One region of the Bradyrhizobium sp. 2TAF24 genome, then DNA from elsewhere that is predicted to be linked to it. Evidence: riboswitches for the same ligand, from Rfam matches in the RefSeq annotation. Region 1 holds a riboswitch; the other holds the start of a gene.
The links. Region 1 has a riboswitch for cobalamin ahead of AB4Z37_RS03810 (DUF1636 family protein). Riboswitches for the same ligand answer to the same signal wherever they lie in the genome.

Region 1 (7,206 bases):
GGATCACGGCGTGCGCGTCAAATGCGGTGCGCAGCCACAGGTAGAATGCAAGATAGTGGTGCGGCGGCGCGAGGTCGGGATCGTGATAGGTGCTCTTGGGATCGATGTTGTAGCCGCGCGCCGGCTGGATGCCGACCATGAGGTTGCCGAAGCGATGCAGGCCGAGATGGAAGGCGTCGCCCACGACATGTGGATCCCGCGCCGGATCGCCCCAGCGCTCGGTGATCGCCTGCCGGACGCTCGCGGGGAGTTGCGCGAACGCCTGAGCATAGTCGGTAAGCGGCCAGCGCACGCCACCATGACGCGCGGCGCGGTCCGCGAGGTCGTTGGTCGGGCCAGCCTGCAGGCGCCGCATCATCGCGGCGTTGTCGCCCGGCGCGGCGCCGGCATCGTATCCGGCCTGACGCATTGCCTGCAGGATACCTATCAGGCTTTCCGGCGTGTCGAGACCGACGCCATTGGCGAGCCGTCCGTCGCGGTTCGGATAGTTGGCGAGCACCAGCGCCACCCGCCGCTCAGTCGGCGCAGCGCGACGCAGCGCCACCCAGCGCGCGGCGAGCTCCGCCGTCGCGGCGACGCGATCGGCAACGGCACGCAGCATGGTCGGCGCGAACGCGCCGTCGGCGGCAGCCGCCTTCTCCTTGAAGGCGATGGCATGGGCGAAGACGCGGCCATCGACCTCGGGCAGCACCACATGCATGGCGAGGTCGCGCGGTGTCAGGCCGCGCGACGACGTCTCCCAGGCGGCGCGGGACGATCCCGCCAGCGCCACCTGCAGCACCGGACAGTCGAACGCCGCAAGGACGCCGCTGTCGGCGGCTGCGGTCGCGGTGGCGAACGCCGTTGCGTTGATGATGATCTTGGGCGGATGCGCGGCCAGCGCCGCACGCAGGAAAGCGCTCGAGCGCTCATCTTTGAGGCTGGTGACATAAACGCCCACCGGATCGAGGCCGCGCTGCTGCAGGGCCTCGGCGAGGTCGGCGAGCGGCGCGGTGTCACCGGCGGCGGCCAGCGCGCGGTAGAAAATCATGGCTGCACGGGGGCGTTCGCTCGATGCCGGCTCGGCGGGCCAGAACCCGGCCGCGGGCATCGGTCGTGGCGGCGGCGGTGCCTCGCCCTGCCCGATCAGATGCGCCGCGAAGCGCAGCGCCAGCGCGATGTTCTCCGCGCCCCCCTCGCTGCAGTAGCGCCACAGCTGCTCGGTGGCGCCTGCATCCAGCGTGCCGCGCGCGGCCAGCGCCGGATTCCAGGTCAGCTCACCTGGAATGCAGGCGAACAGCGCACCGCGGCGCAGCGCATCGGCCCGCAGGCTCTCGATGCCATGCGGCCAGTAGCTTTCGCCGCCGAGCATGCGCAGCACGACGATTTTCGCTGCGCTTAGCGTCCGCTCGACATAGGCATCGACCGAAGCCGGGTGACCAAGCGCCAGCAGATTGGTCAGCGTCAGCGATGGAAAGTCCGCTCCCAGCCGTGCGGCCGCGGCGCCGAACGCCGCGAGTTCGCTGTCGGCCGCCGACAGCACGACGATGTCGGTCGTCGGCTGCCCGAGATCACGGGCGACGTCGCCGTCGTCGATGCCACCGCTGGTGTCGAGCTTGAGGTGCATCGGATCGTCGTAACCTCCTAGCCGGCGAGCGCGCGGCGTGCCGCGTCGCCGTCGAAACCCTTCAGACCGATGACGACGAGGTGCTCGGCTTGCGCCGCATCAGGACGTCCGAACGCCAGTTCGACCCGGCTGCCGACCGCCTGCACCACTACCGGCGCCGGCTTGCCGTCAATACGGGCATGCCCCTTGACGCGCAGCACCCCATCCAGAGCGAGGGCCTGCGCCACACGCGCCCGCACACCGTCGAGATCCGACGCGGCTGATGGCGTCACCACGATGCTCTCGAAGTCATCATGGTCGTGCTCCTCTTCCTCACCGTGGTGACCGGCACGCGCAGCGAGATCGTCTTCGGCCGTTGCCTTGAGGCCGATCAGCACATCGGCGGGCAGATTGCCTTCGGAGCGCACCAGCCGCACGCCGGACCGCACCACGGCGGCGAGACGGCTCTCCATCTCCGCCAGCGCCTGCGGCGCCACAAGGTCGGACTTCGACAGCACGACGAGGTCGGCGCAAGCGAGCTGATCCTCGAACACCTCCTCGATCGGATCGTCGTGATCGAGCGAGGGATCGGCGGCACGCTGCTCGCCCAGCGCCTCCTCGTCGAGCACGACACGGCCTTCGGACAGCGCCAGCGCGTCGACCACCGTGACCACGCCATCCACCGTGGCGCGGGTGCGCACATCAGGCCAGGCGAACGCCTTCAGCAGCGGCTGCGGCAGCGCCAGGCCAGATGTCTCGATGACGATGGCGTCGAGCGGCCGCTCGCGCGACAACAGCTTGTCCATGGTCGGAATGAAATCATCCGCCACCGTGCAGCAGATGCAGCCATTGGTCAGCTCGACGATATCGCCCGGGGCGCACGCCTTGGCGGCGCATTCCTCGACAAGGCCGCCATCGAAGCCGGCGTCGCCGAATTCGTTGACGATGACCGCGATGCGGCGACCGCCGGCCTGGGTGAGCAGCGAGCGCAGCAGGGTGGTCTTGCCGGCGCCGAGAAAGCCGGTGAGGACGGTGACGGGAACACGGGACATGCGAACTCCGGATCAGGCAGGTGGAATGGACGAACGTTTGAGCCACAGCGGCAGCCCCGCCGCGACAAAGGCGACCTCGGGCACGGCTGCGGCGATGGTCTGGTTGAGGCGTCCCTGGGCATCCCGGAAGCTGCGGCCGAGCGGTGTCTCCGGGACAAGGCCGAGGCCGACCTCGTTGGACACCAGCACCACGGGACAAGTTGCGTTACGCAGCCAGTCGGCGAGGCGCGTGCCCTCGCGCGCGGCATCGCGGCCGGCGTGCATCAGGTTGGAGAGCCACAGCGTCAGGCAGTCCACCAGCACGGCAACGTCCACGTCGCTGTCGCGCGCAAGGACCTCGACGAGATCGAGCTCGACCTCGCGGGTGGTCCAGCCGGCGCCACGCCGGTCGCGATGATGCGCGATGCGCGCACGCATTTCGTCGTCGCCTGCGGCCGCCGTCGCGACGTAGATCCGCGCAAGGCCGCTGGCCGCGATCAGCGATTCGGCGAAGGAGGATTTGCCCGAGCGCGCGCCGCCAAGCACCAGAGTGGTTTGCAGCACGCTCATTTGGGCGGCTCGCCATCGTCCGGCGACCAGATCGCCGGCGGAATGCGCGCCACGGTGCCTTTGCGCAGCACCTCCGCGCGCGACCGCCACGGCACCAGGCCATAGTTCGACATGCGGTACGCGGACACGAAGCTGGTCAGCGCCGGCACGCCGCGCTCGACATCGAGATCACCGAACAGGAAAGTGTAGCGGTCGGCGCCGGACACCGCGACGGTCACCGGCCGTTTGCAGACGCTGAGGCATTGCACCGCACGAACCCGGGCGGGCTCGCCACCGGCCTCGAACACCTCGCGGAGCGCCGCGAGCAGCGCGGGCCCGACCGTCGGCGGCGCATCCGCCGCGCGGCAGGTGGTGCAGACGCTGACAACGACATCCGGCTGAACATCCGCACGGGCCTCGGGCGCGGTCACCGTAGGCGCATCGGACGGGGATTCGGATCGATCCATCACAAGCTCTCAAGGCGTGGCTTCTAGGGCCGCGAGCTTTGTCGGATCGCGCGATGGCACGGGCCATCGGTCAACGCTCCCGTCCGGTGCACCCCGCCCCGACGCCTCCAAAGCACAAGTCCTGATGGCAGGTCTCCTGGCTTGCGAGTCGCGGCCTGATCGCCGCCTTCCCGGGACCTCCCAGTGGCTTCGGCACAGGCTCGTCGCTTACAGTTGCGGGGGCAGCGCCGGCCTTGAGACGAGCTCGCACCGGCTTCCCTTTTCACCTTCCACCGGGGAAGGAACCATCGGCCGGCACGGTATCTGCGGCCATCGCCGGGGTCAACCGCGCGAAACCGACGACTGGTTGACGGCCGCGACCCGCCATCCCGACGCCAGCCGATCGATCCGGGTCAGCGACAGCGGATCGATGACAAAACGCAGCGCATTCTCCGCCGCAAGGTCGAGCGCGATCGCCAGCGCCGCCCGCACGGTTCCCGAATGCACCACCAGCACCGCCTCGCCGTCAGGCAAGGCCGCGAACCCTCGCGACACCCGCGCGATCTGGTCGACAAAGCTCTCGCCACCGGGCGGCCGGTTGGTGGCGGAGGCAGCCCAGAACGCCCGATAGGCATCGCCCATCTCGGCGGCGAGGTCGTCGTGCCGGCGTCCCGTCCAGGAACCGAAATCTTGCTCGCGAAACAACGGGGCGAGCTGCGGCGTGAGCCCAAGCGCCGCGGCGGTTTCGCGGGTGCGCCGGGCCGGACTGCAAAAGCTGGTGGCGGAAGACGGCAGCAGGCGCCGCAAGCCAGCCAGCGCGATATGATCCGACACGTCGGCAGGCGCATCCGGTCCATGGATCACGCCCCGCGGACCATCGACCGGCGCATGGCGGATCAACCACAGCCGGGAGACATCCGTCATCATGCCAACCGAGCCGACAGCAGGAGCAGCACCACGACCTCCACTACCTGTTCGGCCGCACCGAGCACATCGCCGGTGTAGCCGCCGATCTGGCGGCGAGCCAGCCAACCCATGACAGCAGCGCCAAACACGGTCACCATGATGGCGCCGAGCGCGGTGCCGAACGGCAGGCAAATGAGAGCGATGGCACCGCCAACCGTCATCGCGGTCAGCACCGTGGCCTGATCGGGCCGACCGGCGCTGGCGGCAAGGCCGTCGCTGCGCGCCGGCGGCAGCAGCAAGGCCAGCGCCGGCAGCGGGCTGCGTGCCAGCGCATGGGTCGCCACCAGCGCCGGCACCACCGCGTGCAGCGGCAGCGCGGCCAGCGCCGCGAGCTTGGCGGCGAAGCTCGTGATCATCGCCAGCATGCCGTAGCTGCCGAGCCGGCTGTCCTTCATGATCGCGAGCTTGGCGGCGATGTCGCGTCCGCCGCCGAAACCATCGGCAACGTCGCCAAGGCCATCCTCGTGCAGCGCGCCGGTCAGCCACGCGCTGGCGCCCAGTGTCAGCGCTGCTGCGGCAAGAGGCGGCAGGCCGAGCCGCAGCAGCGCGAGGTCGAACAGCCCTGCGGCGAGGCCAATGACAGCCGCCACCAGCGGAAACAGGCGCATCGCCCGCGGCACGTCGACGGGGCCCGCCGGCGGCGCCAGCGGCACCCGCGTCAGGAAGGTCACGGCAAGGCGGAAATCGTCGAACCAGTCATGCATGGGCACGGCAGCAACAATCGGACGGCATCGCCTTGCTGCATACACGCGCCCTGCCAAAATTGCTTCCGTTTTCCGCCATTGACAGCCCCTCCCTGCGGTGGGATCGAGGGTTCGCAGTCCCGCCCGACAGGTTTTTCATGCCCTTCGAGACGCTCGACGAGATCCGCGCCTTCTGCCGCGACCCTTCGCACGGCAACGCCCAGGCGGCCGAAGCTGCCGCCGCGCGGCAGGACACGCTGACCAAGCCGCCGGGCAGCCTCGGCCGGCTGGAAGAGCTCGCCGTCTGGCTCGCCACCTGGCAGGGCCGGGCCGTTCCGCGCCTCGACCGCATCAAGATCGCGGTGTTCGCCGGCAATCACGGCATCGCCGCCCGGCGGGTATCGGCCTTCCCGCAGGAAGTGACCCATCAGATGGTGGCGAACTTCGCCGCCGGCGGCGCCGCCATCAACCAGCTCGCCAAGCTGCTGGGCGCCGATCTGCACGTCACGCCGCTCACCCTCGACCGCCCGACGTCGGACTTCACGAGGGCGCCGGCCATGGGCGAGGCCGACTTCCTTGCCGCGGTCAACGCCGGCTGGGCTTCGGTGCCCCTCGCCTGCGACCTGCTGATCATCGGCGAGATGGGCATTGCCAACACCACCACCGCGGCGGCGCTTTGCGCAGCCCTGCTCGGTGGCGGCGCGGCGCGCTGGGTCGGCCGCGGCACCGGCGTCGACGACGATGGCCTCGCGCGCAAGCGCGCCGCGATCGATGCCGGGCTTGAACGCCATCGCGCGCAACTCAACGATCCGCTGGCCGTCGCCGCGGTACTCGGCGGTTTTGAGCTCGCCGCCATGGCAGGCGCGGTGCTGGCGGCGCGGGCGCAGCGCATCCCGGTCCTGCTCGACGGCTTCGTCAGCACGGCCGCGATCCTGCCGTTCGCAAAGCTCAACCCGGAGCTGCTGGCGCATTGCCGCGCCGGCCATGTCTCGGCCGAAGCGGGCCATCGGCAGTTGCTCGCCGACCTGCGCCTCGAGCCGCTGCTCGATCTCGGCATGCGGCTCGGCGAGGCTTCTGGCGCCGCCACCGCTGCGCTGCTGCTGCGCGCCGCGGTCGCCTGCCATGCCGGCATGGCAACCTTCGCCGAAGCCGGCGTCTCCGACGCCGGCTAGCTTCGCACGGTCATGTCTGCGGAAAAGTCAGCCGCCAGCGAATGCGATCGTCGGCGCCCGGGCCGGCCTGCGGCGCGACATCGGAGATCCTGACCGGCTCGTCGGTCGCGGCGTCGACCAGCTTCAGCTTCACCGGCCGGCCGGTCTTGCGGTTCACGAACCTCATCGGCGGGCCGTCCTCTCCGGTCACCTTCCACCTGTCGCCGATCTGGATCAGCGCCTGGGTCAGCAGCACCGTGTCCCAGCCCTTGCGCGTCAGCAGGTATTCATGGCGCTCCGGATTGGTCTGGTACAAGCGCCGCTCGATCAGCTCGTTCGCTTCGAGATGCTTGAGACGATCCGACAGGGTCGCGTGGGTGACATCGGTCGAACGCCGCAGATCCTCATAGCGGCTGAGGCCGAGCGACAGGTCGCGCAGGATCAGGATCGCCCAGCGATCGCCGATGGTCTCCAGCGCCCCGGCGATCGAGCACGCCATTCCGTCGAAACTCTTCGAACGCATCGTTGATCCGCCTCTCCCCGCTCAGGCCGGCTTGCCCGCCGTCCCGATCATCGCGAATGTCGCCGTCGCGTGCACCGCCAGTTGTTCGGCGCCGTCACGAACGAAGCCTTCGGCATAGCTGGTCTGCCGCCCGAGCTTGATGACCTTGCCCTCCGCCGAGATCAAGCCCGAGCGCGCCGACAGCGGCCGCAGGTAGGTCAGCTTGAGATCGAGGGTCACCGCGCCCTGCCCCGCCGGCAACATGGTCGAGATCGCACAGCCCATCACGGTGT
Region 2 (7,206 bases), on a different contig from region 1:
GCCATGGGCGAAAATGCCCGGCGACACCTGGATCGAGGTCCATGACATCGCCGCGGCGGTCGCGGCTTTGCCGGATGCGCCGGCCCGTGTGTTTCTCGCGATCGGCCGCCAGCACATCGCTCCCTTCGGCACGAAGCCGCAACATGCCTATACCTTGCGGTTCGTCGATCCGCCCGCCGGGGCATTGCCGCTGCCCGATGCCGATGTCCTGGTGTCGCGCGGTCCCTTCACGCTCGCCGACGAGCGCACGATGATGCGTGAGCGCGCCATCGCGTGGATCGTCGCCCGCAACTCGGGAGGAACCGGGGCGCGCGCCAAGATCGATGCCGCGCGTGAGCTCGACCTTCCCGTGATCATGCTGACGCGCCCGGAGCTGCCGGAACGGCCACGGGCGGAAAGCGTCGATGACGTCATGCGATGGCTCGGTCATCGGGCGTGTCTCGGCGCATAGACCCAGCGACCGACGCGGCGCATCGCGGCATTGCCGACGATGACCAGGGTTCGCATGTCGGCCATGTCCGGCCGCGCGTCACGCAGCCGCACCGTTTCAATGCGCTCTTCGGGTGTAGAGACCGCCCGTGCGAAAATCACGAGGCGGTCGCCGTGGCCGGCGTCGTTCAGGAGCGCGAGCGCGCGTCCAAAGCCATCGGGGCGGCTCGCCGAGCGTGGATTGTAGAGCGCGATCGCAAAATCCGCCTCGGCCGCCAGTTGCAGCCGCTTTTCGATCGTCGACCACGGCTTCAGGTTGTCGGAGAGATTGATCGCACAGAAATCGTGACCGAGCGGCGCGCCCGCATGGGCCGCGGCCGCCAGCATCGCGGTGATGCCGGGCAGCACCCGGATCGCAAGCCCCTGCCAGTGCGGCGCGGCCTCGAGTGCCTCGAACACGGCGGAGGCCATCGCAAACACGCCGGGATCGCCTGACGACACCACGACCACATGGCGGCCCTCGGCCGCGAGCCGCAGGGCGTCGGTCGCACGCTGCAGCTCCATGCGGTTGTCCGACGGATGCAGCACGAGCCCCTCACGTGGCGGCACGCGCGCAACGTAAGGCGCATAGCCGAGAATGTCGGTCGCAGCCGCGAGCGCCGCGGAGACCTCCGGCGTGATCAGCGCCTGATCACCGGGCCCAAGTCCGGCGATGCTGAGCGAGCCGGTCATTCCGCCGTCTCCATGGCCCGCCCTCGCCCATGGACGAGAACGATCGCGAAATAGGGACAATCACGCTCCTCGACATCGCTCAGGCGCATCACACGCTGGCCCGGCATGGTGCCGCGCTCGATCAGCCACGCTTCCGCAAGACGGCCCGCAGCCGCGAGCGCGCGGCGAACCTTGTGCAGGTTGCGCCCGGTCTTCATGATCACCAGCGCATCGGAATTCCCGGCACGCCGCGTGAGCTCGTCCTCCGACAAGGTCCCCATCAGCACGGTCATCACGTCGTCGCCGAGGGCGATCGGCTGGCCGACGGCGTTCCAGCAGCCGGCCATCCCGGGAATGCCCGCAATCACCTCGACCTCGGCCCGCCCCTGCAGGCGCGCGTGCAGGTGCATGAAGGAGCCGTAGAAATAGGGATCGCCCTCGCACAGCACGACCACGTCGGTCGTTTCCGCGAGCCGCGCCAGGCGCTCGGCCCACGCATCGTAGAAGTCGGCCAGAAGACGCACATAGTCCGGGCTGTCGAAGGCGATCTCCGTGGTCACAGGATATTCCATCGGATATTCGCTGACATCCTCAGCCAGCATGCCCTCGACGATGCGCCGGGCCTGGCCGGGACGCCCCTTCTTGCGGAAGTAGGCGACATGTCGCGCCGCGCGGATCTCGCGGTCGGCGCGCACGCTCATCAGATCGGGATCGCCCGGCCCGAGGCCGCAGCAAATGATACGTCCCATGGTTATTCGCTCCGGCTCGCCAACGCGTTGACCGCGGCAACGGTGATCGCCGAGCCTCCCAGGCGCCCTTCCACCGTGAGGGCCGGCGTGGGTGGACCGGCCATCAGCGCCGCCTTGGATTCGGCGGCACCGACAAAGCCGACCGGGCAGCCGATGATCGCCGCCGGTCGTGGACAACCGCGATCATCCAGCATGTTGAGAAGGTGAAACAACGCGGTCGGCGCGTTGCCGATGGCGACGATCGCGCCGTCGAGATGCGGCCGCCACAACTCCAGCGCGGCCGCGGAGCGGGTGTTGTGCATCGCCTTTGCAAGGCCCGGCACTGCCGGATCACCGAGCGTGCAGATGACGGCGTTGCCGGCCGGCAGCCGTGCACGCGTGATTCCTTCCGAGACCATGCGCGCATCGCAGAGAATGGGCGCGCCGTTCTGCAAGGCGGCGCGCGCGGCACTCGCCATGCCCGGCGTGAAGCGCACATGGCGCTCGAGCCCCACCATCCCCGCGGCATGGATCATGCGCACCACCACCGGTTCCTCGTCGGCCGAAAAGCGCGCGAGGTCGGCCTCCGCCCGGATGATCGAGAAGGATTGACGATAGATCGCCGCGCCATCGGTTTCGTAGACATGCGGCATCAGCGCCCTCCCACCAGAATCGCGGGATCTGCGACCAGATCTGCCTTGCTCAGTCCATGCCGGACAGGCGCATCCCGCGTCGAGCCGTCGCGAATGAGATCGAACCCATTGGGGGTCGCGACCAGCGTGATCGATGCAGGCCCGGATTGGGCACAGCCCTTGGCGCACCCTGAAACGTGAAGCCGGGAATCGGCTGCAAGATACGGTGCAAGCGCAGCCACCAGCGTCCGTGTATCGGCCAACGCCTCGCTACAGGCCGGCGCGCCGCTGCAGGCGACGACACGCAGCCGCGGATCGTCGGCGCGCGTGATGAAGACGTTGTCGTCGCGCGGCATCTCCTGAAGTCCCTCGGCCAGGATCATGCGCCATGGCGTCAAGCGCAGGCCCTGCACCCGCCCGGCAAGATCTGCAAGCGCGGCGTGGGTGAGCTGCCCGAACGCCACGCCGATCATCACGCCAAGCGGATAGCAGGCGGGATGCGGCACGGCGCGGGCGCGCGAAAGCCTGACATCCGCACGAAAAGCTTCCGGCAGGCGCGCGCCGGCGCCGAGATGCGCGGCCATCCGCCGGCGTCCGTTCGCAGCGCCTGCCGACGTCACGAACCACTCGGCAAGGGCCAGCGCGGCGGGCACCGCCTCTGCCCGTGTCACAGCGCAGCCTCGCTCGACGCCATCGGCCCGCACGATCAGCCCGCCGGCGATGTCGCGTTCGATCCGAATATCGGCGGACGCGCCGGTCAGCACCCGCTCCTCACCGCAATCAACGGCAAAGCCGAACTTGGTCGGAAGGCCGGCGGGACCAACCGCAAGCGCGCCTTCGAGTTCCGCCGCGAGCGCGGTGACATCATCGCCTGCCCCCCAGAATGGCGTTACCAGGATGTTGCGCCGCGCCTCGGCCGCGCCATCTGAATCGAGCAGCCCAAGCCGCGCCAGTCCGTCGATCAGCGGCGTGTGGCTGGCGTCGCTGACGCCCCTGATCTGAAGGTTGGCCCGGCCGGTCAGGTCGATCAGGCCGTTGCCATACCGTTCCGCGAGCGCCGCGACGCCCGCCGCCTGCCGTGCATCGATTCGGCCGCCCCGTGGCCGTATCCGGACCACCAGCCCATCCCCGGACTGCATCGGCCGCAGCGCGCCGGGGCACCAGCCCTTGATCGCGACGGCGCTCATGAGACGGCCCGCGAGGCGGTCGCGGCACGCCACATTCCGAGGACCGTGCGCCGATCACGTGCGATCCCGCCGGTGCCCGGCATCTCGCCGGCATGGCAGGTGACACAGACATGAAGCGTGATGGTCATCGCCCTCTTGGAAGTTTCGGTGGGAGGCGATGAGGCGCGCGAACCGATGATTGCAAGGTTCGCTCCCCCGTCGCGGAACACCCCGTCCGCCGGTTTCAAGCACTGCGTTGGCAGGTCTCCCGGCTTGCGGAGCGGGGTTTTCCCTTCGATCCCGCCTTCCCGACCCGGTCGGGTCAGTGGCCTGTGGGCATCTCTCCGGTCACGGTCGCGGGGGCGGCTGCACTTCGGGCCCTGCCTGATGGCACGAGCCCGATCGCATTCCCTCTTCGCCTGTCTGGGACAGGAACCAACGGCGGTACCATTTGCCCAAGCCCGCGACTTGTCAAGCCATCGGGCCCGCAAGATGATGGGACGGCGGCAAATAGCGGCGGATACATATAGCGTGCCGCCCGGCTCGTCCGGCACCGACGGCGCCCATCAGGCCCGTCGCGTCAGGGCGCTTTGATCACCTCGCGCGGCACGTTGCGGTCGAGATCGTCGAGCCACACCGCGGCATTTCCGTCCGACGGCGCGCGCCAGTCGCCGCGCGGCGACAACGCGCCCCCCGCGGACACCTTGGGACCGTTCGGCATCGCCGAGCGCTTGAACTGGCTGAAGGCGAAGAAGCGCCGCACGAACACCTCGAGCCAATGGCGAATTTCGCCGAGGTCATAAGCCCGCCGCATCGGCGCCGGAAAGCCCGGCGGCCACGCGCCCGCCCCGACCTCCTGCCAGGCCCGCAGCGCCAGGAAGGCGATCTTCGACGGGCGGAAGCCATAGCTTAGTGTGTAGAACAGATTGAAATCCTGCAGGGCATAGGGGCCGATCGCGGCCTCCGTGCTCTGCGGCTTCTCGCCGGCCCCGACCGGCACGAGCTCCGGCGAGATTTCCGCCGCCACGATCGCCGTCAACGTCTTGCCGACCTCGTCCGGAAACTGTCGCGAGGCGACGACCCAGCGGATCAGGTGCTGGATCAGCGTCTTCGGAATGCCGGAGTTGACGTTGTAATGCGACATCTGATCGCCGACGCCATAGGTACACCAGCCGAGCGCGAGCTCCGACAGATCACCGGTGCCGATGACGATGCCATGATGATGGTTGGCCAGGCGGAACAGATAGTCTGTGCGCAATCCGGCCTGCACGTTCTCAAAGGTAATGTCATAGACGGGTTCGCCACGGCCGAACGGATGCGCGATCTCTTTCAGCATCAGTGTCGCCGTCGCCCGGATGTCGAGCTCGGAGGCGCTGACGCCGAGCGCGCGCATCAGGTCCCAGGCGAATGTCTTGCTCTGGTCGCCGGTCGCGAAGCCCGGCATCGTATAGGCGAGCACGTTGGTCCGTGGCAGGCCGAGCAGATCGACGGCCTTGGCGGCGACAATCAGTGCATGGGTCGAATCCAGTCCGCCCGACACCCCGATCACCACCCGCTTGGTGCTGGTCGACCGCATCCGCTGCACAAGGCCTGCCACCTGGATGTTGTAGGCTTCATAGCAGTCCTGCTCGAGCCGCGCTTCATCGCTCGGCACGAACGGAAAGCGCTCGATCGTCCTGAGAAAGCCGACATCCGCCATGGGCGGCTGCAGCGTGAACGCGATCCGTCGCCAGCTCTGGCCACGCCCGTCGCGCTGACGGGCGTTGTCGTCGAAGGTGCCCATCAGCAGCCGCTCCTGGCGCAGCAGGTCGAGGTCGACATCGGCGAGCGTGATCTGCCCTTCCTGAGCGAATCGTTCGCCTTCGGCCAGCAGGACGCCGTTCTCGAAGATCGACGTCTGCCCATCCCAGGCGAGGTCCGTCGTGGATTCGCCGGCGCCGGCGGCGGCATAGACATAGGCGGCGAGGCAGCGTGCCGAGAACGACTGGCACAGCAGCGCGCGCGACCGCGCCCGGCCGATGGTGATCGGGCTGCCCGAGAGGTTGAGCAGGACGCTCGCTCCCGCCAGCGCCAATTCCGCCCCCGGCGTCGCCGGCACCCACATGTCCTCGCAGATCTCGATGCCGACCGTGAGCCCGGGGACGTCGTCGGCCGCAAACAGCAGGTCGACGCCGAAGGGCGCAACCATACCGGCGATCGCGATCTCGAGCCCCGTCATGCCCGCACCGGACGCGAAATGGCGACCCTCGTAGAATTCGCGATAGGTCGGCAGGTAGGTCTTCGGCACCACGCCGAGAATCCGTCCGCGGTGTATCACCACGGCGCAGTTGTAGATTCGCGCGCCGAACCGCAGCGGCGCGCCGACCACCACAACGGTCATGAGTTCCGTCGATGCCCGCACAATGTCTGCGACCGCCCGCTCGACCGCGTCCAGCAGCGGCACCTGCTTGAGCAGGTCCTCGATGGAATAGCCCGACAGGCATAGCTCCGGAAATACCGCGACCGCGACCGAGCGCGCGTGACAGGTTCGCACCGCGTCACAGATGGCGGCTGCATTGCTGGCCGGATCGGCGGGGCTGCAGACCGTAACGCAGGCCGCCACACGTGCAAAACCCTGGCGGTAAATCGCGTGAAAGCTCATGTCGGCGCTTGAACTCCTGTTGTCCGCCGACACCATTGCCGATCGCGCTGAAGCGGGCAAGCGCGCCGGGCGACGCCACCCGGAACAACGGTCATCCGGGCCTTCACTTCAAATGGACGCCACGTCGCGCGGGCGCTGCCGGGGAAGATCGTCGCGCAGCCATCGGGCGACCCGCCGCCACGCGCCGGCGAGCGTCCTGCGGCCGATGAAAAGGCCGAGATGTCCGGATGGCACGATTTCGGCGCCGATGAAGGCGCGTGGTGTTCCCACATGCGCCGCCGTCGCCATCGCCTGTTCGGCCGGCACGATTTCGTCGCTCGCCCCGATCAGCAGAAAGACGGGTGTGCGAACCTCGCCGAGATGAATCTCCCGGCCGAGCGCGGTCCACAGGCCTGCCGGCAGCCGATTGTCCCTGAAGATCCAGGTGACAGCCTCGAGATAGAACGTCCCGGGCAGATCCAGCGTCGCGGCATGCCAGCGCTCGAACCGCTCCCGCAGCAGTCGATCACCCGGCTCGTCGGGAGACAGATTCCGCTGCAAGGCGGCTTCCACCTCGGGCGGGCGGCTCCACAAGTGGAGCAACTGCTCACCCTGCACCAGACCTCCTCCGCCCGTCACCAGCGCCTCAAATGCGCCTGGCGGCGCCGCGGCCACCGAGCGCGTCAGCTCGGACTCGATGGCAACGTCCACCGGGGTGCCGACCAGAACCAGCCGCCGCACCTTTTCCGGAAAGCGCGCCGCATAGACCAGTGACAGCCATCCGCCCTGGCACAGGCCGATAAGGTCGACCGGCGTGCCGATGTCGTCGATCGCAACATTGAGATCGGCGAGATAGCTGTCGATCGTCAGAAACCGCATGTCCGGCGTGGCCGAGCGCCAGTCAGTCAGATACAGCCGGC

Region 2: another riboswitch for cobalamin. It lies ahead of cobG (precorrin-3B synthase); the one in region 1 lies ahead of AB4Z37_RS03810 (DUF1636 family protein).

What each region holds. Positions count from the first base shown of each region.
Region 1 is NZ_JBFRFW010000002.1:120,214-127,419, forward strand. Features, by position in the region: gene cobN (cobaltochelatase subunit CobN) at 1-1,606, opposite strand, end outside; gene cobW (cobalamin biosynthesis protein CobW) at 1,624-2,637, opposite strand; gene cobU (bifunctional adenosylcobinamide kinase/adenosylcobinamide-phosphate guanylyltransferase) at 2,650-3,186, opposite strand; gene AB4Z37_RS03810 (DUF1636 family protein) at 3,183-3,632, opposite strand; cobalamin riboswitch at 3,742-3,936, opposite strand; gene AB4Z37_RS03815 (histidine phosphatase family protein) at 3,954-4,535, opposite strand; gene cobS (adenosylcobinamide-GDP ribazoletransferase) at 4,535-5,281, opposite strand; gene cobT (nicotinate-nucleotide--dimethylbenzimidazole phosphoribosyltransferase) at 5,419-6,432, shown strand; gene AB4Z37_RS03830 (winged helix-turn-helix transcriptional regulator) at 6,443-6,934, opposite strand; gene AB4Z37_RS03835 (PaaI family thioesterase) at 6,956-7,206, opposite strand, start outside.
Region 2 is NZ_JBFRFW010000019.1:7,593-14,798, reverse strand. Features, by position in the region: gene AB4Z37_RS25995 (cobalt-precorrin-6A reductase) at 1-451, shown strand, start outside; gene cobJ (precorrin-3B C(17)-methyltransferase) at 427-1,161, opposite strand; gene AB4Z37_RS25985 (precorrin-2 C(20)-methyltransferase) at 1,158-1,889, opposite strand; gene AB4Z37_RS25980 (precorrin-8X methylmutase) at 1,892-2,521, opposite strand; gene cobG (precorrin-3B synthase) at 2,521-3,687, opposite strand; cobalamin riboswitch at 3,908-4,121, opposite strand; gene AB4Z37_RS25970 (NAD(+) synthase) at 4,247-6,307, opposite strand; gene AB4Z37_RS25965 (alpha/beta fold hydrolase) at 6,416-7,206, opposite strand, start outside.